Regions from separate parts of the Actinacidiphila sp. DG2A-62 genome, predicted to be linked through region 2. Evidence: predicted binding sites of a transcription regulator. Region 2 holds the regulator's gene; the other holds the start of a gene.

Region 1 (11,220 bases), 2.8 Mb from region 2:
CCTCGCAGTTCGAGTGCCTGCGCTTCCTGCGGGACCGTCCCGGCGCCCGGGTGGCGGACGTCGCCGCCGAGTTCGCCATCGGCGTCGGGGCGGCCAGCAAGGGCGTGGACCGCCTGGAGACCCGGGGATGGGTCGTCCGGCAGCCCAACCCCTCCGACCGGCGGTCCTCCCTGCTGGCCCTGACCGACGACGGCTCGCGGCTCGTCGACGCGGCGGCGCGGACCTTCGCCGACGGCCTCGCCGCGCTGATCGGCGGCACGCTCGACGGCCCCTCGACCGCGGCCGCCGCCCGCGCCGTCGCGACGCTGCGCTCCGTGCTCGAACGCGACCGGATCGGCACGCCCACCGGCTGACCGGACCCGGCCGGGACTCCTAGCGCGAGGCGTAGGCCGCGATGTCGGCGAAGAGGGTGGGGCGGGTGGGGCGCCAGCCGAGCAGCTCGCGGGTGGCCGCGCCGGACGTCGGGTTGTCGACGCCGACCAGCGCGCCGAGGAAGCCGAAGTGCGCCGCCGCGTCGGCCGCGGCGACGGGCCGGACCGGCACGCCGACGCCCCGCCCGATCGCCTCCGCGATCTCGCGGAACGCCACCCCCTCCTCCGCCACCACGTGCAGCCGCGTCCCCGCCGGCGCCGACTCCAGCGCGAGCCGCAGCAGCCGCGCCGCGTCGAGCCGGTGCACCGCGGGCCAGCGGTTGGCGCCGTCGCCCACGTACCCCGAGAACCCCTTCTCGCGGGCGATCGCGACCAGCCGCGGCATGAACCCGTGGTCGCCCGTGCCGTGCACGGTCGGCGCGAACCGCGCGATCGACGTGCGCACCCCGCGCCGCGCCAGAGCCAGCGCCGCGTTCTCGCTGGCGATCCGCGGCTCCGTCGACGCCGGGTCGGCCACGACGTCCTCGGTGGCCACCACCCCGGGCCCGGTGATCCGCGCGGCCATCAGCGTCCCCGACGCGATCACCAGCGGCCGGCCCGACCCTTCGAGCACCCCGCCCATCGCCTCGATCGCGGTGAGGTCCTTGCGCGCGTTGGCCGCGAAGGTGGCCTCGAAATCGCTCAGGTCGTGGTTGTAGGCGAGGTGCGCGACCGCCTCGGCGGACGCCGCGCCCGCGCGCAGGGCGTCGAGGTCGTCCAGGTCCCCGCGGTGCGGCCGCGCCCCGGCCTCGGTCAGCGCCTTCGCGCCGGCGTCGGAGCGCGCCAGCGCGAGAACCTCGTGCCCGGCGTCGAGCAGCTCGCGGACGAGGGCGGAACCGATGAAACCGGTGCCGCCGGTGACGAAAACACGCATGGTGCGGTCCTTCGCGGAAGATGCGGGCGGGATACGCGGCAGGCGGGCGCCGAGCCCGCGCCCGGGCCCCGCCGCCGTCTCCTCCATCGTCGGAACGCGCCCGGTCCCGCGTCCAATGCCTGGTGCGTACGGCGCAATACGGATCGGGCAACACCCCAGCTCGTACGGCATCGCCCGGCTCCGTACCCGCCGGGCCGTGATTACGCTGGAGGCATGACGGCACCCGTCCCGCCCGCCGCGGACCTCGACCTGCGGCTGGTCCGCTACTTCACCGTCGTCGCCGAGCACCTGCACTTCGGCCGCGCCGCGCAGGCGCTGCGGGTCGCGCAGCCGTCGCTGAGCCGGCAGGTCCGCCGGCTGGAGGAGCAACTGGGCGCGCGGCTGCTGGAGCGCACCCCGCAGGGCAGCCGGCTGCACCGAGGCCGGCGAGGTCTTCCTGCCGCGCGCCAGAGCGCTGCTGCGCGCGGCCGCGCAGGCGTCCGCGGCCACCCGGGCCGCCGCCGAGCCCGGCCGGTTCGTGATCGGCTACACCACCGGCCTGATCGTCACCCCCGCCGTCCGCGAACTGCGCCGCCGGCACCCCCAGGCGCAGGTCCAGAGCACGCACGTCAGCTGGCGGGAGGCCCGTACCGCGCTGCGGGACCGCCGGGTCGACGCGCTGGTGACCCGGCTGCCGTTCCCCACCGAGGGCCTGGACGTCACGGTGCTGTACTCCGAGCCGCGGGTGCTCGTGGTGCCGCTCGACCACCGGCTGGCCGGCCGGGAGTCGGTCACCCTCGACGACATCGCCGACGAACCGCTGCCGCGGATACGGGACTTCGACCCGGACTGGAGCGCCTTCTGGCGGATCGACCCGCGCCCGGACGGCCGGCCCGCGCCCGGCGGCCCGGTGATCGACGCGCTGGAGGACAAGTTCGAGGTCGTCGCGGCCGGCGAGGCGGTGGCGATCGCGGCCCGGGTGCGCGGGGTGGGCCTGCGGCCCGACCTGACCTCGGTGCCGCTGGAGGGCGTCGAGCCGAGTCATGTGGTGCTGGCCGTGCGGTCCGGCGAACGCGGCCGGCTGCTCGCCGACTTCCGCACCCTCGCCCGCCGCCTCGCCGACGACCACCGGGACCCGCCCGCGCCCGCCGCGCCCGGCGGCTGAGCCCCGGCGCGAGGCCCGCGCCGGCCCCGCGCGGGTGCGGTCCTGCGCGCGGCTCCGTGTCGCGACTCTGGCACTCCGCTTGACCGAGTGCTAAGCGCGTCCTAGTCTCGGTCCTGGCACTCGGCGCCGCTGAGTGCCAGACTGAAGCGACGGGCAGGTCCGGCACCCGCGACGACGGGCCTACCAGGTCGCCGACCCAGACAGACACTCCCGTGAGCCCTTTGAAGGGGGAGGTCGGATCGTGACGACCGCCAGCACCAAGGTTGCCATCAAGCCGCTCGAGGACCGCATCGTGGTCCAGCCGCTGGACGCCGAGCAGACCACGGCCTCGGGCCTGGTCATCCCGGACACCGCCAAGGAGAAGCCCCAGGAGGGCGTCGTCCTGGCCGTGGGCCCGGGCCGCTTCGAGGACGGCAACCGGCTGCCTCTCGACGTCGCCGTGGGCGACGTCGTGCTCTACAGCAAGTACGGCGGCACCGAGGTGAAGTACAACGGCGAGGAGTACCTCGTCCTCTCGGCTCGCGACGTCCTCGCGATCATCGAGAAGTAGTCCCCGGCTCTTCTTCACCCACAGCCGTGATCCCGCCCCGGGAGTCCGAGTCCTTGAGGCCGGGACCCGGGGCGGTGTCGTTGACCGTCCTTGACGACGCGCGCCGGCCGCCGTCCGCCCTCCGCGACACGACAGCCGACGACCACTGACGATTAGACGAGGTAGTTCGCAGGCATGGCCAAGATTCTGAAGTTCGACGAGGACGCCCGTCGCGCCCTGGAGCGCGGCGTCAACAAGCTCGCCGACACCGTGAAGGTGACGATCGGCCCCAAGGGCCGCAACGTCGTCATCGACAAGAAGTTCGGCGCCCCGACCATCACCAACGACGGTGTGACCATCGCCCGCGAGGTGGAGATCGAGGACCCCTACGAGAACCTGGGCGCGCAGCTCGTCAAGGAGGTGGCGACCAAGACCAACGACATCGCGGGCGACGGCACCACCACCGCGACCGTGCTGGCCCAGGCGCTGGTCCGCGAGGGCCTGCGCAACGTCGCCGCCGGCGCCTCTCCGGCCGCCCTGAAGAAGGGCATCGACGCCGCCGTCAAGGCGGTCTCCGACGAGCTGCTCTCCTCCGCCCGCGCGATCGAGGGCAAGGAGGACATCGCCGCGGTCGCCGCGCTGTCCGCCCAGGACAAGCAGGTCGGCGAGCTGATCGCCGAGGCGATGGACAAGGTCGGCAAGGACGGCGTGATCACCGTCGAGGAGTCCAACACCTTCGGGCTGGAGCTGGACTTCACCGAAGGCATGGCGTTCGACAAGGGCTACCTGTCGCCGTACTTCGTCACCGACCAGGAGCGGATGGAGGCCGTCCTCGACGACCCGTACATCCTCATCCACCAGGGCAAGATCTCCTCGATCCAGGACCTGCTGCCGCTGCTGGAGAAGGTCATCCAGGCCGGCGGCTCCAAGCCGCTGCTGATCATCGCCGAGGACGTCGAGGGCGAGGCCCTGTCCACGCTGGTGGTCAACAAGATCCGCGGCACCTTCAACGCCGTCGCGGTCAAGGCGCCGGGCTTCGGCGACCGCCGCAAGGCCATGCTGGGCGACATCGCCACGCTGACCGGCGCGACCGTCATCGCCGAGGAGGTCGGCCTCAAGCTCGACCAGGCCGGCCTGGACCTGCTGGGCACCGCCCGCCGGGTCACCGTCACCAAGGACGACACCACGATCGTCGACGGCGCCGGCGACAAGGCCGAGATCGAGGGCCGGGTCGGCCAGATCAAGGCGGAGATCTCCACCACCGACTCCGACTGGGACCGCGAGAAGCTGCAGGAGCGCCTGGCCAAGCTGGCCGGCGGCGTCTGCGTCATCAAGGTCGGCGCGGCCACCGAGGTCGAGCTGAAGGAGAAGAAGCACCGCCTGGAGGACGCGATCTCCGCGACCCGCGCGGCGGTCGAGGAGGGCATCGTCTCCGGCGGCGGCTCCGCGCTGGTGCACGCGGCCAAGGTGCTCGGCGAGGGCCTGGGCAAGGACGGCGACGAGGCCACCGGTGTCGCGGTCGTCCGCCGCGCCGCGGCCGAGCCGCTGCGCTGGATCGCCGAGAACGCCGGCCTCGAAGGCTACGTGATCACCTCCAAGGTGGCCGAGCTGGACAAGGGCCACGGCTTCAACGCGGCCACCGGCGAGTACGGCGACCTGGTCAAGGCCGGCGTCATCGACCCGGTCAAGGTCACCCGCTCCGCGCTGGAGAACGCGGCCTCGATCGCCTCGCTGCTGCTCACCACCGAGACGCTCGTGGTCGAGAAGAAGGAAGAGGAGCCCGAGGAGGCCGCGGGCCACAGCCACGGCCACTCCCACTGACGCGACCGCCCTCCTCCCGGAGGACGGCAGTCCGGCAGTACCGCGGCGCCGCGGCGCGCGGCGCACCGCTCCACGGCCGAGGCCCGGCCCCCACCCCGGGGGCCGGGCCTCGGCCGTGCGCGCTCCTCTGCCGCGGTGTCTGCCGTGGTGCCTGCCGCCGCACGGGGACGCCGCACCCGTACGCCGTGCGCGGTCGCCGTGCGCGGGCGCCGTTCGCGGTCGCCGTGCGCGGGCGCCGTACGTCAGCCCCGGGGGTCGTAGCCGCGGCCCGCGCGGGTGGAGGCCGCGCCGAAGACCGACGTCGGCAGGTGCCGGGCCAGCGCGACGGCGACCTTGTAACGGGCGGACGGGACCGAGACCGTACGGCCGCGGGCCAGGTCGCGCAGCGCCGCGGCGACCACCCGGTCCGCGTCCAGCCAGGCGAACGACGGCAGCCGCGAGGCGTCCATGCCGGCCCGCGCGTGGAACTCGGTGCGGACGAACCCCGGGCACAGCGCGAGCATCCGCACGCCGCTGCCGCGCAGCTCCCGCGCCGCGTTCTCGGTGAAGCGCACCACCCACGCCTTGCTCGCGCCGTAGGTGCCGCGCGGCATGAACGCCGCGACCGACGCGACGTTGATCACCGTGCCGCGGCCTCCGCCGCGCATCGTCTCCGCGGCGGCCGAGGTGAGCCGCAGCACCGCCTCGCAGTGCACCCGCAGCATCCGCACCTCGTCCTCGACCGGGACCTTCAGATAGGTGCCGCGGTTGCCGAAGCCGGCGTTGTTGACCAGCACGTCGACCGGCCGCGCGGTGTCCCGCAGCCGCGCCTCGACCGCGGCCACGCCGGCGTCCCGCGCGAGGTCCGCGGGCAGCGTCTCGACCTCGACGCGGTACCGCTCGCGCAGCCGCGCCGCGCTGTCCGCCAGCCGCTCGGCGTCCCGCGCCACCAGCACCAGGCCGTGCCCGTCGGCCGCCAGCCGCCGGGCGAAGGCCGCGCCGATCCCCGCCGTCGCACCCGTCACGAGTGAAGTCGTCATGCGCGCCAGCCTAGGGTGCCGCGGACGCGCGTCCAGGGCGTCCCGCGCGGCGTCCCGTGCGGGCGTCCCGTGCCCGGCGCCGCGGCGGGGGCCCGCGGGCGCGGACGGGCTCAGGCGCCCGCGGGGTCGGGTGCGGCCAGGCGGTGCCTGATGACCTCCGCGTAGGTCGCGTTCATCGCGTCGCCGGCCGCCTCCAGCGCGCGCGGCAGCAGCTCCGGCGCGGTGGTCATCGCGCGGAAGAGGTAGGCGACGCTGACCTCGTGGCCGGGGCGGGACAGCACGGTCAGCGGGTCGCCCGCCGCGACCGGCCCCGGTGTGACCACCCGCAGGAACGGGCCGGGCCGCGCCGCGTGCGTGAACCGCTTCACCCAGCCGGTGGCGTCCGCGCCGTTCTCGTCCAGCCAGCCGACGAAGGTGCGGCACGGGATGCGCCCCGAGGTCACTTCGAGGACCAGTCGGGCGCCGATCCGCCAGCGTTCGCCGATCAGCGCGGAGTTGAGGTCGTAGCCGGTGGTGGTGAGGTTCTCGCCGAAGGCGCCGTCGGGCAGCGGGCGGCCCAGTTGCCGCTGCCAGTGGTCGAGATCCTCGCGGGCGTAGGCGTAGACCGCCTGGTCGTCCCCGCCGTGGAAGCGCAGGTCGCACACCGCGTCGCCGGCCAGCCCGCTGCCGCCGGCGCCGCGCGGTCCGGGCGCCGCGACCTCGACGGGCCCGGCCACCGGACGCTTGCCGATGCCGGTGAGGCCGCCCGCGGCGTCGGTGTACGGAACGACGCGCGGGCGCGAGGTGTTGACGGAGATCACGCGGGCCGGGGCATCCATGCGCGCAGCCTAGGCCGTCCCCGACGTCCCGCGCCGCCGGTCACGCGCCGCGGGTCAGCCGGCGGCGGATCGCCTCGCGGTCGGCGGCGGGGAACGCGGCGACCTCCAGCAGGGCCGGCAGCAGCTCCGGCTCGGTGGTCAGCGCGCGGAAGCTCGACGCGACGGTCACCGCGTGCTCGGCGGGCCGCGACACCACCTCGATCCGGTCGCCCGCGGCGACCTCGCCGGGCTCCACCACCCGCAGATAGGGCCCGGGCAGCGCGGCCCGGGTGAAGGCCCGCGTCCAGCCCTTCTCGCCGAGCCAGCCGGCGAACGTCGCGCACGGGATGCGCGGGCAGGAGACTTCGAGGACCAGCCGGGCGCCGATCCGCCAGCGTTCGCCGATCAGTGCGGAGTTGAGGTCGTAGCCGGTGGTGGTGAGGTTCTCGCCGAAGGCGCCGTCGGGCAGCGGGCGGCCCAGTTGCCGCTCCCAGTGGTCGAGGTCCTCGCGGGCGTAGGCGTAGACCGCCTGGTCGGCGCCGCCGTGGTGCTTCACGTCGTACGCCCGGTCGCCGGCCAGTCCGACCGCGCCGTCGCCCTTCGGCCCGGGCGCGGTCACGGCCACCGGCCCGGCCACCGGGCGCTTGTCGATGCCGGTCGCCGGCAGCCGCTTCCACGGATTGGGCCGTGGACGGCCGATGTTCACGCTGCGCACGTGGCCCTGATGCATCCCGGCATCCCACCACGCGGCGGCCTCGGCGCCAACGCGTTTTTCCCGGCGGCGCCGCCGCCGGCGTGCCGTCGCCGGCCGCCGGCGTGCCGCCGCTCCCGAAGCGCCGGCGTGGCGCCGCTCCCAAAGCCCAGCGGCAGGTTCGCCGCCGTGCCCCAAGCCGCGCTTATGGTGGGGGGATGATCGAGGCCCGCCACCTGCGCGTCCTGCGCGCCGTCGCCCGTACCGGCTCCTTCTCCGCCGCGGCCCGTGAGCTGGGCTGCACGCAGCCCGCCGTGAGCCAGCAGATGAAGGCGCTGGAGAACAGCGCCGGCACGCCGCTGCTGGTCCGCGGGCCGCGCGAGATGCGGCTGACCGAGGCGGGCGACGCGCTGGTGCGGCACGCCGCGGGCATCCTCGCCGGGCTGACCGCCGCGGAGGAGGAGATCGCGGCGATCGCCGGGCTGCGGGCCGGACGGGTGCGGCTGTGCTCGTTCCCCTCCGGCAGCTCCACGCTGGTCCCGCGCGCCGTCGCCGACATGCGCGCGCACCACCCGGGCACCAAGGTCTCGCTGGTCGAGGCCGAGCCGCCGCACTCGGTCGACATGCTCAGGGCCGGCGACTGCGACATCACGCTCGCCTTCCGCTACGTCGACCTGCCGACGCCGGCCGAGGAGTCCTGGGACGACCTGGTGGTCCGCCCGCTGCTCACCGACCGGCTGGTCGGCGTGGTGCCCGAGGACCACCCGCTGGCCGGGCGGTCGGGGCCGACGGCGATCGAGGAGCTGGCGGACGAGCAGTGGATCGCGGGCTGCCCGCGGTGCCGGCGGCACCTGGTGGAGGTCTGCGAGCGGGCGGGCTTCACGCCGCGGATCGATTTCGCCACGGACGACTCGCCGGCCGTGGTCGGCCTGGTCGCGGCGGGGCTCGGCGTGGCGGTCCTCCCCGAGCTGGCGCTGGGCCCGGTGCGGGCGGCGGGCGTCGCGGTGCTCGACGTCCGCCCCGCGGTGGAACGTGAGGTGGTGGCCCTCACGCTCCCGGACCTCGCGCACGTCCCCGCGGTCAGCGCGATGCTCGGTCGCCTCGCGCTGAGCGTTGCCCCGTAGCGGTCGCGCCCCCTGCCCGTCAGCCCCGCGCTGGGCGTCAGCCCGTCTTTCAGGGGCGCGGCCCCTGCCGTCAGCTCGACACCGAGCTTCAACCTCAGGGGCGCGGGGAACTGCGCGAGCAACCCACCACCGGGCCGGTGGTCCGGAGCGATTTGAACAGCCCCTTCGGGACGGTGACGCACCGCGGACGCGCGGTGGCTAGTGGGGGTACCTCCCGGACGGAGTCTGGGGGAGCAGTTCCCCGCGCCCCTTGGGTCAAGGCTCGGCGTCGAGCTGACGGCAGGGGCCGCGCCCTGAAAGACGGGCTGACGCCCAGCGCGGAGCTGACCGGGGCGGAACGTTTCAGCGGCTGTGGGCGGCCGCCGAGTGCCGCGCATCCTCGTGCTCGGAGTCGACCTCCGGCGCGTCGTCGTACTCCGCCACGTCGTGATCCCGGGAGCGGGACCGCCCCATCATCGCCTCGCGCTCGTCCTCCGTGAGCCCGCCCCACACTCCGTACGGCTCGCGTACGGCCAGCGCGTGCGTCGCGCACTCCGCGCGGACCGGGCACCGCATGCACACCTCTTTCGCGGCGGTCTCGCGCGCGCTCCGCGCGGCCCCCCGCTCGCCCTCGGGGTGGAAGAACAACGAGCTGTCGACGCCGCGGCAGGCGGCCACGAGCTGCCAGTCCCAGAGATCGGCGTTCGGTCCGGGAAGGCGGGAGAAGTCTGCCATTGCTCATCCCCTCGAAGCGGGCGTGAAGGTCGACGGGCCGATCTTCCGATCGTCTCCGACGGTACATCTACTGTCGTAGTAGATGTAAATATGACTCATCGCCAATCTAGCGATGATTAGCCCACGGAACAGAAAAGAGCCGCCAAACAGTGCAAAGCGCGGCATAACACCCGATCGGCAGCACCCTCCGCACGCCGAGTGGCGTTCCGGGCCGTGCCGCACCTTCGAAATTGCTCTCCTCTCACCCGTCTGACCTGCGGCGTAGTCGACTCGTACGCGCATGATCACGTAGAGTGCCGAAAGTGGCGTCCCGGCTCCGTAACTCTTTCGGGTGAGGGTCGTTGAGTGTGGCGGAAGCGGTTGGCGGAGCAGGAGAAATCGGGCAGGCGCCCGAGGCCGTCCGCCGCAACGGTGAAGATCTCGTACTTCGTACAGCCTGGAGGCACAACGTGACGCGGTTCTGCTGCGGGGGGCGGTCATGACTTCCGTCCTCGTCTGTGACGACTCCCCGCTCGCCCGAGAGGCCCTGCGCCGCGCGGTGGCGACCGTGCCCGGTGTCGAGCGCGTAACCACCGCTGCCAACGGCGAGGAAGTGCTCCGCCGCTGGGGTGCCGACCGCTCGGACCTCATCCTGATGGACGTGCGGATGCCCGGCCTCGGCGGGGTGGAAACGGTGCGGCGGCTGCTGTCCGCCGACCCCGGCGCCCGCATCATCATGCTCACCGTCGCCGAGGACCTGGACGGCGTCGCTCTCGCGGTGGCCGCCGGCGCCCGCGGCTACCTGCACAAGGACGCCTCCCGCGCGGAGTTGCGGGCCACCGTCACCCAGGCGCTGGCCGACCCCACCTGGCGGCTGGCCCCGCGCCGGCTGCGCTCGGCCGAGATGGGTGCCGCGCCCACCCTGACCGCGCGCGAGATCCAGGTGCTGGAGGGGATGAGCCACGGCCGGTCCAACGCGGAGATCGGCCGCGAGCTGTTCCTGTCGGAGGACACCGTGAAGACGCACGCCAGGCGGCTGTTCAAGAAGCTCGGCGCCTCGGACCGGGCCCACGCGGTGGCCCTGGGCTTCCGCTGGGGCCTGGTGCGGTAAGCACTCCGGTGAACTCCCGCGGTGCGGCCGGCGTCGCCCGCGAGTCCTCGGTTTCCCGGGGGAGGACGCATGCTTGAAGGTATGGACTTCCTCGGGGATCGGCGGGGGCCGCACGTGGCGGAGACGGCGGAGGCTGTGGAGGCGGCAGAGACCGCAGGGGCCGCAGGGGTCGCGGAGGCGACGGCCGGACCACCGGCGCGCCGCGCCGCGGATAACGCTTCGATGCAGAAGTTCGGCCGCGATGCCGCGGATCGTCCCGCGGCGAGGCACCATGGGTGGATGCGTGACGACGAGACCTCGCCCATCGGTGCTCTCGTCCGCCGCGCGGCCGACGGCGATCAGCGGGCCGTGCACGACCTGCTGGCGCACGTCCACCCGCTGGCCGAGCGCTACTGCAGGACCCGGCTGTCCCGGCTGCCCGGCGAGGCCCGGCACTTCGTCGACGACCTCGCGCAGGAGGTGTGCCTGGCGGTGCTGTGCGCGCTGCCGCGCTACCGCGACCTGGGCCGGCCGTTCGAGGCCTTCGTGGTCTCCATCGCCGCGCACAAGGTCGCCGATCTGCAGCGCGCCGCCATGCGCGGCCCCGGCAGCACCGCGGTGCCCTCCGACGAGATGCCGGAGAAGCCCGACGACTCGCTCGGCCCCGAGGAGCGCGCGCTGCTCAACAGCGACGCCGCCTGGGCCAAGAAACTGCTCGAACGGCTCCCCGGCCACCTGCGCGAACTGGTGCTGCTGCGGGTCGCGGTCGGGCTGAGCGCGGAGGAGACCGGGCAGGTGCTGGGCATGTCGCCCGGGGCCGTACGGGTGGCGCAGCACCGCGCGCTGAGCAGGCTGCGGGCGATCGCCGAGGAGACCGCGGGCGCGCGGGCCGGCGAGGGCCTCACCGCGTAGCCCCCCGGCCTACGGCTGCGGCCCACGGTCGACGGCCGACGTGCGCCGGCCTCCCCCGGCTCGCACCGACGTGCGCCGGGCCCGCACGTGCGCCGGGCCCGCACCGGTCCGCGCCG
Region 2 (11,220 bases):
CCGCCAGGCGCGACCGCCGTCGAGCGGCGCCACCCAGACGTCGTCCTCCGCGGTGAAGGCGATCACGTCGCCGTGCGGGTGCGGGTTTCTGAGGTACGAGGGCTGCGGCGGCCTCGGATGCGTCGTCACCCGACCACCCTAAAACCTCGATCAACTCGGCGTCGCGGTGCGGTGGACGCACCGGCCCAGACCGGATACGTCGAAGACGGTGCGCCCGGCCACCTCGGCGGTGAGCCGGCCGCGCACGCAGGTGTCGTCCTGCTGCTCGGTCACCGTGCCCTTGACGGTGATCTTGCGCTGGTCGTCGGTGCGGCCGAGGCAGTCGACCGTGGCCCGGCGGTCGCCGGTCGAGGCGCCGCAGGAGAGCCACTGGACCTTCACGTGGTCGTTCTTCAGCGCGCGGGTGGCCAGTTGGTCGGTGGTCACCGACACCGAGCTCTCGGCGAGGCCGTCGGCGGGGTCGCAGCCCGACGCGCCCACCAGCAGGGCCGCGGTGGTTGCGGTGAGTGCCGTGACCGCCCAGATCTTCCCGTTCCGTACCATCACTCCACGGTGCGCCCGTGACGGACCGTGGTCCATCCCCCGGACGGCCGATACCGGCCCCTACGGGTCCCCGTGCGAGTGACGCGCGCCGCGCGGGAGTTGACGCGCGGTCAGGACCAGCGGCCGGTGCGGGCCAGCAGCAGCGCGGTCGCCGCGACGCCCGCGGTGGAGGTGCGCAGCACCGTGGGACCCAGCCGGTACGGCGGCGCGCCCGCCTCGGCGAAGGCCGCCAACTCCTCCGGCGACACGCCCCCTTCGGGCCCGACGACCAGCACCAGCGAGCCGGCGCGCGGCAGTTCGGCGGTGGCCAGCGGCGCCGAGCCCTCCTCGTGCAGGACCGCGGCGAAGTCGGCGCCGCGCAGCAGCTGCGCCACCTGGCGCGTCGACATGGGCTCGGCGATCTCCGGGAAGCGCAGCCGACGGGACTGCTTGGCCGCCTCGCGGGCGGTGGCGCGCCACTTGGCCAGCGCCTTGGCGCCGCGCTCGCCGCGCCACTGGGTGACGCAGCGGGCGGCGGACCACGGCACCACCGCGTCCACGCCGGCCTCGGTCATGGTCTCCACGGCGAGTTCGCCGCGGTCGCCCTTGGGCAGCGCCTGCACCACGGTGACCGAGGGCGCGGGCGGGGCCTCGGCGCGGACCTCGCGGACGTCGACGTGCAGCACGTCCTTGCCCTCGGCCGCGGCCACCGTCCCGTAGGCGCCGCGCCCGGCGCCGTCGGTCAGCACGACCTCCTCGCCGGGGGCGAGCCGGCGCACGGACACCGCGTGGCGGCCCTCCGGGCCGTCCAGGGTCAGCCGCGCGGGCGGGCGGAAGCCGGCGGCGTCGCCGGAGCCGCCGGGGGCCGCTGGGCCGTATGGGCCGCCGGAGCCGTGCGGGCCTTGAGGGGCCGTCAGCGCGTCCAGGGACGCCGCCGGGACCAGGAACACCGGCGCGGTCACGTACGCGCTCCCCCGGCCGCTTCCAGCTCGGCGACCAGCGTCTCCACCAGCGCGCCCGCGGACAGCTCCCGGGCCAGCCGGTGGCCCTGGCCCGCCCACAGCGCCATGCCCTGCGGGTCGCCGGCCGCGGCGGCGGCCTTGCGCAGCGTCGAGGTCAGGTGGTGGATCTGCGGGTAGCCGGGCGGCGCGTAGGGGCCGTGCTCGCGCATGAAGCGGTTGAGCAGACCGCGGGCCGGGCGGCCGGAGAACGCGCGGGTCAGCTCGGTGCGGGCGAAGACCGGGTCGGTGATCGCCTTCTTGTGCAGCGGGCTCGCGCCGGACTCCGGGGTGACCAGGAACGCGGTGCCGAGCGACGCGGCGTCCGCGCCGGCCGCGAGCACCGCGGCGATCTGGCCGCCGCGCATCAGCCCGCCGGCCGCGATGATCGGCAGCTGCACGGCCTCGCGCACCTGCGGGACCAGCGTGAGCAGGCCCATCCCGGCGCCGTCGGACAGCGGGTCGTCGCGGTGCGTGCCCTGGTGGCCGCCGGCCTCCACGCCCTGCACGCACACCGCGTCGGCGCCGGCCCACTGCGCGGCCAGCGCCTCGGCGGGCGAGGTGACCGTCACCACGGTGAAGGTGCCCGCCTGGGCGAACGCGTCGAGCACCGCGCGGTCGGGGCAGCCGAAGGTGAAGCTCACCATCGGGACCGGGTCCTCCAGCAGCACCGCGACCTTCGCGTCGTACCCGTCGTCGCCGCCGACGTCCGGGTCGCCGAGCGCGGTGGCGTACCAGGCGGCCTCGCCGGCCAGCTGCTCGGCGTAGACGGCGATCGCCGAGGGGTCCGCGGTGGGCGGCTGCGGCATGAACAGGTTGACGCCGAAGGGCCGCGAGGTCAGGTCGCGCAGCTGGCGGATCTCCTGGTACATCGCCTCCGAGGTCTTGTACCCGGCGGCCAGGAACCCCAGGCCGCCGGCCGCGGACACCGCGGCGGCCAGCCGGGGGTTCGACGCGCCGCCGGCCATCGGGGCCTGCACGATCGGATACGCCGAGAACGCGGCGAGTTCGTCCATGACCTCATGGTGTCACGCGCCCCCGGCCCCCTCGACGCAGGGCGTCGGCCCTCCCCCCGCCGGACCTTGCCCCCCAGGGGCGCGGGGAACTGCGCGCTCAGCCCACCACCGGGCCGGTGGTCCGGATCGGCAGCCACAGCCCCTTCGGGCCGGTGGCGACCAACCCCCGCGTGGGAGCCGGTGAGGGTACCTCCCGGACGGAGTGCTGGGGGAGCAGTTCCCCCGCGCCCCCGCGGCGCCGAAGCCCGGCATCCGGGCGGCACCCGGGCGGCGGGAGACGCCAGGAGGCCGTTCTAACGGCCGTTGAACGCGTCCTTGAGGCGGGAGAAGAGGCCCTGCTGACCGGGCGCGAACTGACCGGTCGGCCGCTCCTCGCCGCGCAACTGCGCGAGCCGCCGCAGCAGCTCCTCCTGCTCCGGGTCGAGCTTGGACGGCGTGAGCACCTCGACGTGCACGACCAGGTCCCCCCGGCCGCCGCCGCGCAGGTGGGTGATGCCGCGCTGGTGCAGCGGGATCGACTGCCCCGACTGCGTGCCCGGCCGGATGTCGACCTCCTCCAGCCCGTCGAGCGTCTCCAGCGGGCACTTCGTGCCCAGCGCCGCCGCGGTCATCGGGATGGTGACCGTGCAGTGCAGGTCGTCGCCGCGGCGCTGGAAGACCGGGTGCGGCACCTCGCGGATCTCGACGTAGAGGTCGCCGGCGGGTCCGCCGCCGGGGCCGACCTCGCCCTCGCCGGCCAGCTGGATGCGGGTGCCGTTGTCGACGCCCGCGGGGATCTTGACGGTGAGGGTGCGGCGGGAGCGGACCCGGCCGTCGCCCGCGCACTCCGGGCACGGCGTGGGCACGACCGTGCCGAAGCCCTGGCACTGCGGGCACGGCCGGGAGGTCATGACCTGGCCCAGGAAGGACCGGGTGACCTGGGAGACCTCGCCGCGGCCGCGGCACATGTCGCAGGTCTGCGCGGAGGTGCCGGGAGCCGCGCCCTCGCCGTTGCAGGTGCCACAGGTGACCGCGGTGTCCACCTGGATGTCCTTGGTGGTGCCGAACGCCGCCTCGTCCAGCTCGATCTCCAGCCGGATCATGGCGTCCTGCCCGCGCCGGGTCCGCGAGCGCGGGCCGCGCTGCGAGGACTGGCCGAAGAAGGCGTCCATGATGTCGCTGAAGTTGCCGAAGCCGGCCCCGAAGCCGCCCGCGCCGCCGCCACCGCCCGCGGCGGACAGCGGGTCGCCGCCGAGGTCGTAGACCTGCTTCTTCTGCGGGTCGGAGAGCACCTCGTACGCGGCGTTGATCTCCTTGAACCGCTCCTGGGTCTTGGGGTCCGGGTTGACGTCCGGGTGCAGTTCGCGGGCGAGGCGGCGGAACGCCTTCTTGATCTCGTCCGGTCCTGCGTCGCGGCGCACGCCGAGCACGGCGTAGTAGTCCGTGGCCACTTACGACTCCGCCAGGATCTGTCCGACGTAACGTGCCACTGCGCGTACCGCTCCCATCGTTCCGGGGTAGTCCATGCGGGTCGGTCCGACCACGCCGAGTTTGGCGACTGCCTCGTCGCCCGAACCGTAGCCGACCGCCACCACGGAGGTGGAATTGAGGCCCTCGTGAAAATTCTCATGCCCGATGCGCACGGTCATCGACGGGTCCCAGGTCTCGCCCAGGAGCTTGAGGAGGACCATCTGCTCCTCCAGCGCCTCCAGCACCGGGCGGATGGTCAGCGGGAAGTCGTGGTTGAAGCGGGTGAGGTTCGCCGCGCCGCCGAGCATGATCCGCTCCTCCTTCTCCTCCACGAGGGTCTCCAGGAGGGTGGCGAGCACGGTGGCCACCGCCGGCCGGTCGTCGGGCTCGAAGCCCTCGGCCAGGTCCTGCACCAGCGGCGGCACGTCGCTGAAGCGGCGGCCGACGACCCGGCTGTTCAGCCGGGCCCGCAGGTCGGCCAGGACGGTCTCGCCGACCGGGCCCGCGCAGTCGACGATCCGCTGCTCGACCCGGCCGGTGTCGGTGATCAGCACCAGCATCAGCCGGGCGGGCGCCAGCGAGAGCAGTTCCACGTGGCGGACCGAGGAGCGGGTCAGCGAGGGGTACTGCACGACGGCGACCTGCCGGGTGAGCTGGGCGAGCAGCCGGACGGTGCGGCCGACCACGTCGTCCAGGTCGACCGCGCCGTCCAGGAAGTTCTGGATGGCCCGGCGCTCGGCGGCCGACAGCGGCTTGACGCCGGCGAGCTTGTCGACGAAGAGCCGGTAGCCCTTGTCGGTGGGGATGCGGCCGGCGCTGGTGTGGGGCTGGGCGATGTAGCCCTCCTCCTCCAGCACGGCCATGTCGTTGCGCACCGTGGCGGGCGAGACGCCGAGCTGGTGCCGCTCGGTCAGCGCCTTGGAGCCGACCGGCTCCTCGGTGCCGACGTAGTCCTGGACGATGGCACGCAGCACCTCAAGCCTGCGTTCGCTGAGCATCGCGCACCTCCAGCCGCGGGTCCCGGACCTGCTGCCTGGCACTCCGCGGTTTCGAGTGCCAGCTTTCCCGCAGCCAGTGTACGGCGAGGCGGCGAGGGCTCGGCAAGAGCGGCTCCGTATTCGGTCATCCTCGGGGCGGTACGGTCGCCCCCGTGGATGTCGACGAGAACGCGCGGGGCCGGCCGGGACGGCCCGTCCGGGGACTCGGTGTGGGAGCAGCTGGCCCCCGGGGTGGCCCGGCGGCGGCTGCCGTTCCTGGACGTGACGGTGGGGCTGGTGGTGGGCGCGGACGCGGCGCTGCTGGTGGACACCGGGTCGACGCTGCGCGAGGGCGCGGAGCTGGCGGAGCAGGCCGCGGCGCTGACCGGGCGCCCGGTCAGCCATGTGGCGCTCACCCACGGCCACTTCGACCACGTTCTCGGCGCGGCGGCGCTGCCCGGGGCGCGGGTGTACGGGCACCGGGCGCTGCCGGCGTACCTCGCCGGGGAGCGGGAGGCGCTGCGCGCGGACGCGGTGCGGCACGGCGTCGGCCCGGAGGAGGCCGCGGCGGCGGCGCGCTCGCTCGCCGTGCCGGACACGACGGTCGACGGCGCGCTGGCGCTCGACCTCGGGGAGCGGCCGGTGCGGCTGGTGCACCCCGGTCCCGGGCACACCGCGCACGACCTGGTGGTGCTGGTGCCGGGCGCGACGGCCAGCGACCCGGCGGTGGTCTTCTGCGGCGACCTGGTCGAGGAGTCCGGCGACCCGCAGGCCGACGACGCGGCGGTCCCGGCCCGCTGGCCCGGCACGCTGGACGCGCTGCTGGCGCTGGGCGGGGAGACCGCGCGGTACGTGCCGGGGCACGGCGCGGTGGTGGACGCGCGGTTCGTCCGGGAGCAGCGGGACGCGCTGGCGCGGAGGTTCGGCGCGGGGCCGCGGTAGCGGAGGGGCGGGGCGGCGCGGCGATGCGCGGCGGCGCGGCGGCGCGGCGTGACGATGCGCGGCGGCGCGGCGTGACGATGCGCGGCGGCGCGGCGTGACGATGCGCGGCGGCGCGGCGTGGCGATGCGCGGCGGCGCGGACGGCGGGGCCGACCCGCCGGGGAGGCGACCGGCACGGTACCGCGACCGGCCGGGCGGCCCTGGCTACGATCTCCCCCATGCGCAGCCGCAGTTACGACGCCGATCTCACCCCGCCGTGGAAGAAGCAGGCGCCCGCGCCCGAGGTGGCCGCCGAGCGGGACCTGGTGGTCGAGGAGGCCGCGACGGGCTTCTGCGGGGCCGTGGTGCGGGTGGAGAAGACCGCCGAGGGGCTCACCGTCACCCTGGAGGACCGGTTCGGCAAGCTGCGGGTCTTCCCGATGACCCCGCGCGGCTTCCTGATCGACGGGAAGCCGGTGACGCTGGTGCGCCCGCGGGCCGCGGCCCCCGCGCCGCGCGGCCCGCTGCTGTCGGCGTCCGGGTCGATCGCGGTCACCGGCGCCACGGCCCGGGTCGCCCGGGCGGGCCGGATCTACGTCGAGGGCCGGCACGACGCCGAGCTGGTCGAGCGCGTCTGGGGCCACGACCTGCGGGTCGAGGGCGTCGTCGTGGAGTATCTGGAGGGCGTGGACGACCTGCCGGCCGTGGTCGAGTCCTTCGGCCCGGGCCCGGGGGCCCGCCTCGGCGTCCTGGTGGACCACCTGGTCCCCGGCTCCAAGGAGTCGCGGATCGCCGCCTCGGTCACCGGCCCGGACGTCCTGGTCGTCGGCCACCCCTACATCGACGTGTGGGAGGCGGTGAAGCCGGCCTCGGTCGGCATCCCCGGATGGCCCCGGGTCCCGCGCGGCGAGGACTGGAAGATCGGCGTCTGCCGCGCCCTCGGCTGGTCCCACCTGACCACCGGTGAGGCGTGGCAGCGCATCCTCGCCTGCGTGAGCAGCTACCGCGACCTCGAACCCGAGCTCCTCGGCCGGGTGGAGGAGCTGATCGACTTCGTGACGGAGCCGGGCGCCTAGCTGTATTGCCCTGTCCGGTCCGGTCCGCCCCGGGGCGCGGCCCGGGAGCGGCGCTAGTCGACCAGGTCGCGGACCACGGCGTCGGCGAGGAGGCGGCCCTTGAGGGTGAGGACGGCGCGGCCCTCGGCGTAAGGGGCGGGCTCCAGGAGGCCGTCCGTCACCGCGCGGGCGGCGGCGCGGGCGCCCTGGGGGGCCAGCAGGTCCAGCGGGCAGCCGGCGGCCAGGCGCAGCTCCAGGAGGATGCGCTCGACCCGGCGGTCCTCGGCGGTGAGCAGTTCGCGGCCGGCGCCGGGGCTGCGGCCCTCGGCGAGCGCCTGGGCGTAGGCGCCGGGGTGCTTGACGTTCCACCAGCGGACGCCGCCGACGTGGCTGTGCGCGCCGGGGCCCGCGCCCCACCAGTCCGCGCCGGTCCAGTACAGCTCGTTGTGCCGGCAGCGGCCGGCCGCCGAGGCGGCCCAGTTGGACACCTCGTACCAGTGGAAGCCCGCGGCCGCCAGGCGCTCCTCGGCGATCAGGTAGCGGTCGGCGTGCTCGTCGTCGTCGGTCGGCGGGACCTCGCCGCGCCGGATGCGCTGGGCCAGCCGGGTGCCGTCCTCGACGATCAGCGCGTACGCCGAGACGTGGTCGGGCCCGGCGCCCAGGGCCGCGTCCAGCGAGGCCCGCCAGTCGTCGTCGCTCTCGCCGGGGGTGCCGTAGATGAGGTCGAGGTTGACGTGCTCGAACCCGGCCGCGCGGGCCTCGGCCACGCAGCGCTCGGGCCGGCCAGGGGTGTGGGTGCGGTCCAGCACGCGCAGCACGTGCTGCCGGGCGCTCTGCATGCCGAAGGACACCCGGGTGAAGCCGGCCGCGCGCAGGTCGGCCAGGTAGGCGGGGTCGACGGACTCCGGGTTGGCCTCGGTCGTCACCTCCGCGTCCGGCGCGAGCCCGAACTCCTCCCGGATCGCCGCCAGCATCCGCCCGAGGTCGGCCGCGGGCAGCAGCGTGGGGGTGCCGCCGCCCACGAACACCGTCTCCACCCGCCGCGGGTCGTCCCCGAGCGCCTTGCGGGCCCGCCGCACCTCCTCGACCAGCACGTCGGCGTAGTTCTCGCGCGAGGCGAGCGCGCCGCCGGAGCCGCGCAGCTCGCTCGCGGTGTAGGTGTTGAAGTCGCAGTACCCGCAGCGCGTCGCGCAGTACGGCACGTGCAGGTAGAACCCGAGCGGCCGGTCGGCCGCCCCGGCCAGGGCGTGCGGCGGCAGCGCGCCGTCGGCGGGCACGGGCTCGCCGTCGGGGAGTACGGAAGGCATCCCCCCAGTATCCGCCACCGGCGGGCGTTCCGGCGGCCGGCGAAGGAGCGGCCGTCAGGCGCGCAGCACCAGCAGCGCCAGGTCGTCGGCGGGCGGGGCGTCGTCGAAGTCGTGCACGGCCCGGCGGATCCGCTCGGCGACGTCGGCCGCGGCCAGCCCGCGGCACTCCCGCAGCGCCGCCGCCAGGCCGTCGTCGTCGTCGAACTGCCGCCGTCCGTGCCGCCGCTCGGTGACGCCGTCGGTCACGCACAGCAGCACGTCGCCGGGCGCGAGGTCGAGGCGCTGGCTGGTGTAGCGGGCGTCGTCGGAGATCCCGAGCAGCAGTTGCGGCTCGGCCGCGGGCCGCACGGTGCCGTCCGCGGCGAGCAGCAGCGGCAGCGGGTGCCCGGCGGAGGCGATCGTGCAGCGCGCGCCGAGGAACGCCCCGGGGCCGGGACCGGAGCCCGGGGCGGAGGCCGGGCCGGGGCCGGGATACGGGTCGGGGTACGGGTCGGGGCGGCCGGGCGCGTACGGCGTGACCTCGCCGTACAGCAGGGACAGGAACCGGCCCTGGCCGGTGTGCCACGCGGTGGTCTCGGCGAGCAGCGCGGTGGCCGCCTCGTCGGCGAGGGCCCGGTTGAGCCGGTCCAGCACGTCGGCGACGCCGTACCCCTCGCGGGCCAGCAGCCGCAGCACCGGGCGGGCGATGCCGGCCAGCGACGCCGCCTCGGGGCCGCTGCCGCAGACGTCGCCCAGGGCGAAGCACCAGCGGCCGTCGCCGGCCGGGAACAGGTCGTAGAAGTCGCCGCCCACCCAGTCGCCGGCGGCCGGCTCGTAGACCACCGCGTGCTCGACGCCGGGGATGCGGCCGGCCGCCGGCGGCAGCAGGCCGCGTTGCAGGACCGTGCTGATCATCGCCTGGCGGGCGTACTGCCGCGCGGTGCCGAGGGCGAGCGCGACCCGGCGGGCGAAGTCGTCGATCAGGCCGGCCGCCCCGTCCGGCAGCCCGAGCAGCCCGGAGCGGCCGAGCATCAGCGTGCCGTGGCAGTGGCCGCCGGCCACCAGCGGCACGGCCGTCGCGCCGAACGGATCGGCGAGCGGCCTGCTCCCCCACGTCCCGTCCTGCGCGGGCGCGGGCGGCGGCGACTTCTCCAGTACGGCCCGCAGGTCGTCGGCCGACTGCTCCGAGCGGTGCCAGACGTGGGCCAGCCGGGGCGCCGCGCCCGGCGGGTACAGCCACACCGCGCACCAGTCGGCGAGCCGCGGGACCAGCAGCTGGGCGGCGAGCGAGGCGACGTTGTCCTCGTCGAGCTGCCCGGCCAGCAGCTCGGAGGCCTCGGCGAGGAAGGACAGCGAGCCGCGGCTGATCCAGTCGGGGTCGGCGCGGCGCGGCGGCGCGGGCAGCGCGGGGGCGAGCAGCTGCGTCGGCCCGTCGGGCGGCGCCGCGGCCGGGGCGTCGGCGGCCAGGTCGATCCGGCACCAGACGGTCTTGCGGTCGCGGCGGTAGCTGACGCCCCAGGCGTCGGCGAGCCCGGCGACCAGGTGCAGGCCGCGGCCGTCCTCCGCGGCCTCCGGCGGCGGGGCGGCGCGCGAGCGCAGGACGCGGGCGGGGTGGTGGTCGGTGACGGCGAGGAACAGTTCGGGGCCGGCCGCGGGGTCGAGCCGGCAGAGCAGGTCGACGCCGGTGCCGGCGTGCACCACGGCGTTCGTCACCAGCTCGCTGAGCAGCAGGGTGCCGTCGTCCACGGCACGCTCGGGGAAGCCGGGCGGCGCCCAGGCGGCCAGCGCGGTGCGCAGGAAGCGGCGGGCCGCGCCGGCGGCGAGCTCGTTGCCGGGCAGGCTGGTCCGCAGGGCCGTCCGCCCGTCCTGGACGCGGGGGGCGGGCGCGGCCGGCGAGGCTTCCGTGACGCTCATCGTCTCAGCGTCGCAGGCCCCGTCGGCTTTCCCGGCCGCCCGGGTCCGGCGTCCCCCGTTCGTGCGATCCGCCGCCGGCCGCGCCCCCGGTCGCGCCCCCGACTGCGCTACTCTGCGCGCCGGCGCGGGGCGGGGCGCCGACCCGGTCCCGCGGGTGCGGCGCCGGCCCGGTCTCAGGCCTCGCGCGTGCCCGCGTACATCTCGTCGATGAGCGGCGCGAACTCCCGCTCCACGACGGGGCGCTTGAGCTTGAGCGACGGCGTCAGGTCGCCGTGCTCGACGTCGAGGTCGCGCGGCAGGACGCGGAACTTGCGGATCTGCTGCCAGCGCTGCAACCCCTCGTTGAGGCGCTGCACATAGCCGTCGACCAGCTCGCGCACCGCGTCGCTCGCCACCACCTCGGCGTACGGCCGGCCCTTAAGGCCGTTCTCCGCCGCCCAGGCCAGGATCGCGGGCTCGTCGAGCGCGAGCAGCGCCGTACAGAAGTTGCGGCCGCCGCCGACGACCAGCACGTTGCTGACGTACGGGCACACCGCCTTGAACTGGCCCTCGACCTCGGCGGGCGCGATGTACTTGCCGCCGGAGGTCTTGATCAGGTCCTTCTTGCGGTCGGTGATCTTCAGGAAGCCGTCGGGCGACAGCTCGCCGATGTCGCCGGTGTGGAACCAGCCGTCCGGCTCCAGCACCTCCGCGGTCTTCTCCGGCAACCCGTGGTAGCCCTGCATGATGCCGGGGCCGCGCAGCAGGATCTCGCCGTCCTCGGCGATCCTGACCTCCAGGCCGGGCAGCGCCTTGCCGACCGTGCCGGTGCGGTAGGACTCGCCGGGGTTGCAGAAGCTGGCCGCGCTGGACTCGGTGAGGCCGTAGCCCTCCAGGATGTGGATGCCGGCGCCGGAGAAGAAGTAGCCGATCTCGGGGGCGAGCGCGGCCGAGCCGGACACGCACGCGCGCAGCCGGCCGCCGAACGCCTCGCGCAGCTTGGCGTAGACCAGCCGGTCGGCGACCGCGTGCTTGGTGCGCAGGCCCAGCGGGGCGGTGGGCACACCGGTCAGTCGCATGCTGTTCTGGGTGGCCTTGGCGTAC

Evidence for each region. The regulator HrcA, encoded in region 2, represses chaperone genes, less so after heat shock. The targets are predictions, from matches to a motif close to TTNGCACTCNGNNNNNCNGAGTGCNAA.
Region 1: the regulator HrcA is predicted to act here: its motif matches at 2,496-2,522, upstream of groES (co-chaperone GroES).

What each region holds. Positions count from the first base shown of each region.
Region 1 covers NZ_JAYMGI010000002.1:5,421,968-5,433,187, forward strand. The annotation lists gene VSR01_RS24415 (MarR family winged helix-turn-helix transcriptional regulator) at 1-353, shown strand, start outside; gene VSR01_RS24420 (SDR family oxidoreductase) at 373-1,284, opposite strand; partial or broken gene VSR01_RS24425 (LysR family transcriptional regulator) at 1,498-2,428, shown strand; gene groES (co-chaperone GroES) at 2,670-2,978, shown strand; gene groL (chaperonin GroEL) at 3,153-4,778, shown strand; gene VSR01_RS24440 (SDR family NAD(P)-dependent oxidoreductase) at 5,021-5,797, opposite strand; gene VSR01_RS24445 (MOSC domain-containing protein) at 5,908-6,615, opposite strand; gene VSR01_RS24450 (MOSC domain-containing protein) at 6,656-7,324, opposite strand; gene VSR01_RS24455 (LysR family transcriptional regulator) at 7,504-8,409, shown strand; gene VSR01_RS24460 (WhiB family transcriptional regulator) at 8,752-9,123, opposite strand; gene VSR01_RS24465 (response regulator transcription factor) at 9,602-10,213, shown strand; gene shbA (RNA polymerase sigma factor ShbA) at 10,493-11,104, shown strand.
Region 2 covers NZ_JAYMGI010000002.1:2,628,646-2,639,865, forward strand. The annotation lists partial or broken gene VSR01_RS11720 (S41 family peptidase) at 1-66, opposite strand, end outside; gene VSR01_RS11725 (hypothetical protein) at 151-543, opposite strand; gene VSR01_RS11730 (16S rRNA (uracil(1498)-N(3))-methyltransferase) at 654-1,340, opposite strand; gene VSR01_RS11735 (nitronate monooxygenase) at 1,481-2,536, opposite strand; gene dnaJ (molecular chaperone DnaJ) at 2,830-3,966, opposite strand; gene hrcA (heat-inducible transcriptional repressor HrcA) at 3,967-4,983, opposite strand; gene VSR01_RS11750 (MBL fold metallo-hydrolase) at 5,140-5,904, shown strand; gene VSR01_RS11755 (DUF3097 domain-containing protein) at 6,122-6,958, shown strand; gene hemW (radical SAM family heme chaperone HemW) at 7,012-8,244, opposite strand; gene VSR01_RS11765 (ATP-binding SpoIIE family protein phosphatase) at 8,299-10,137, opposite strand; gene VSR01_RS11770 (AMP-dependent synthetase/ligase) at 10,311-11,220, opposite strand, start outside.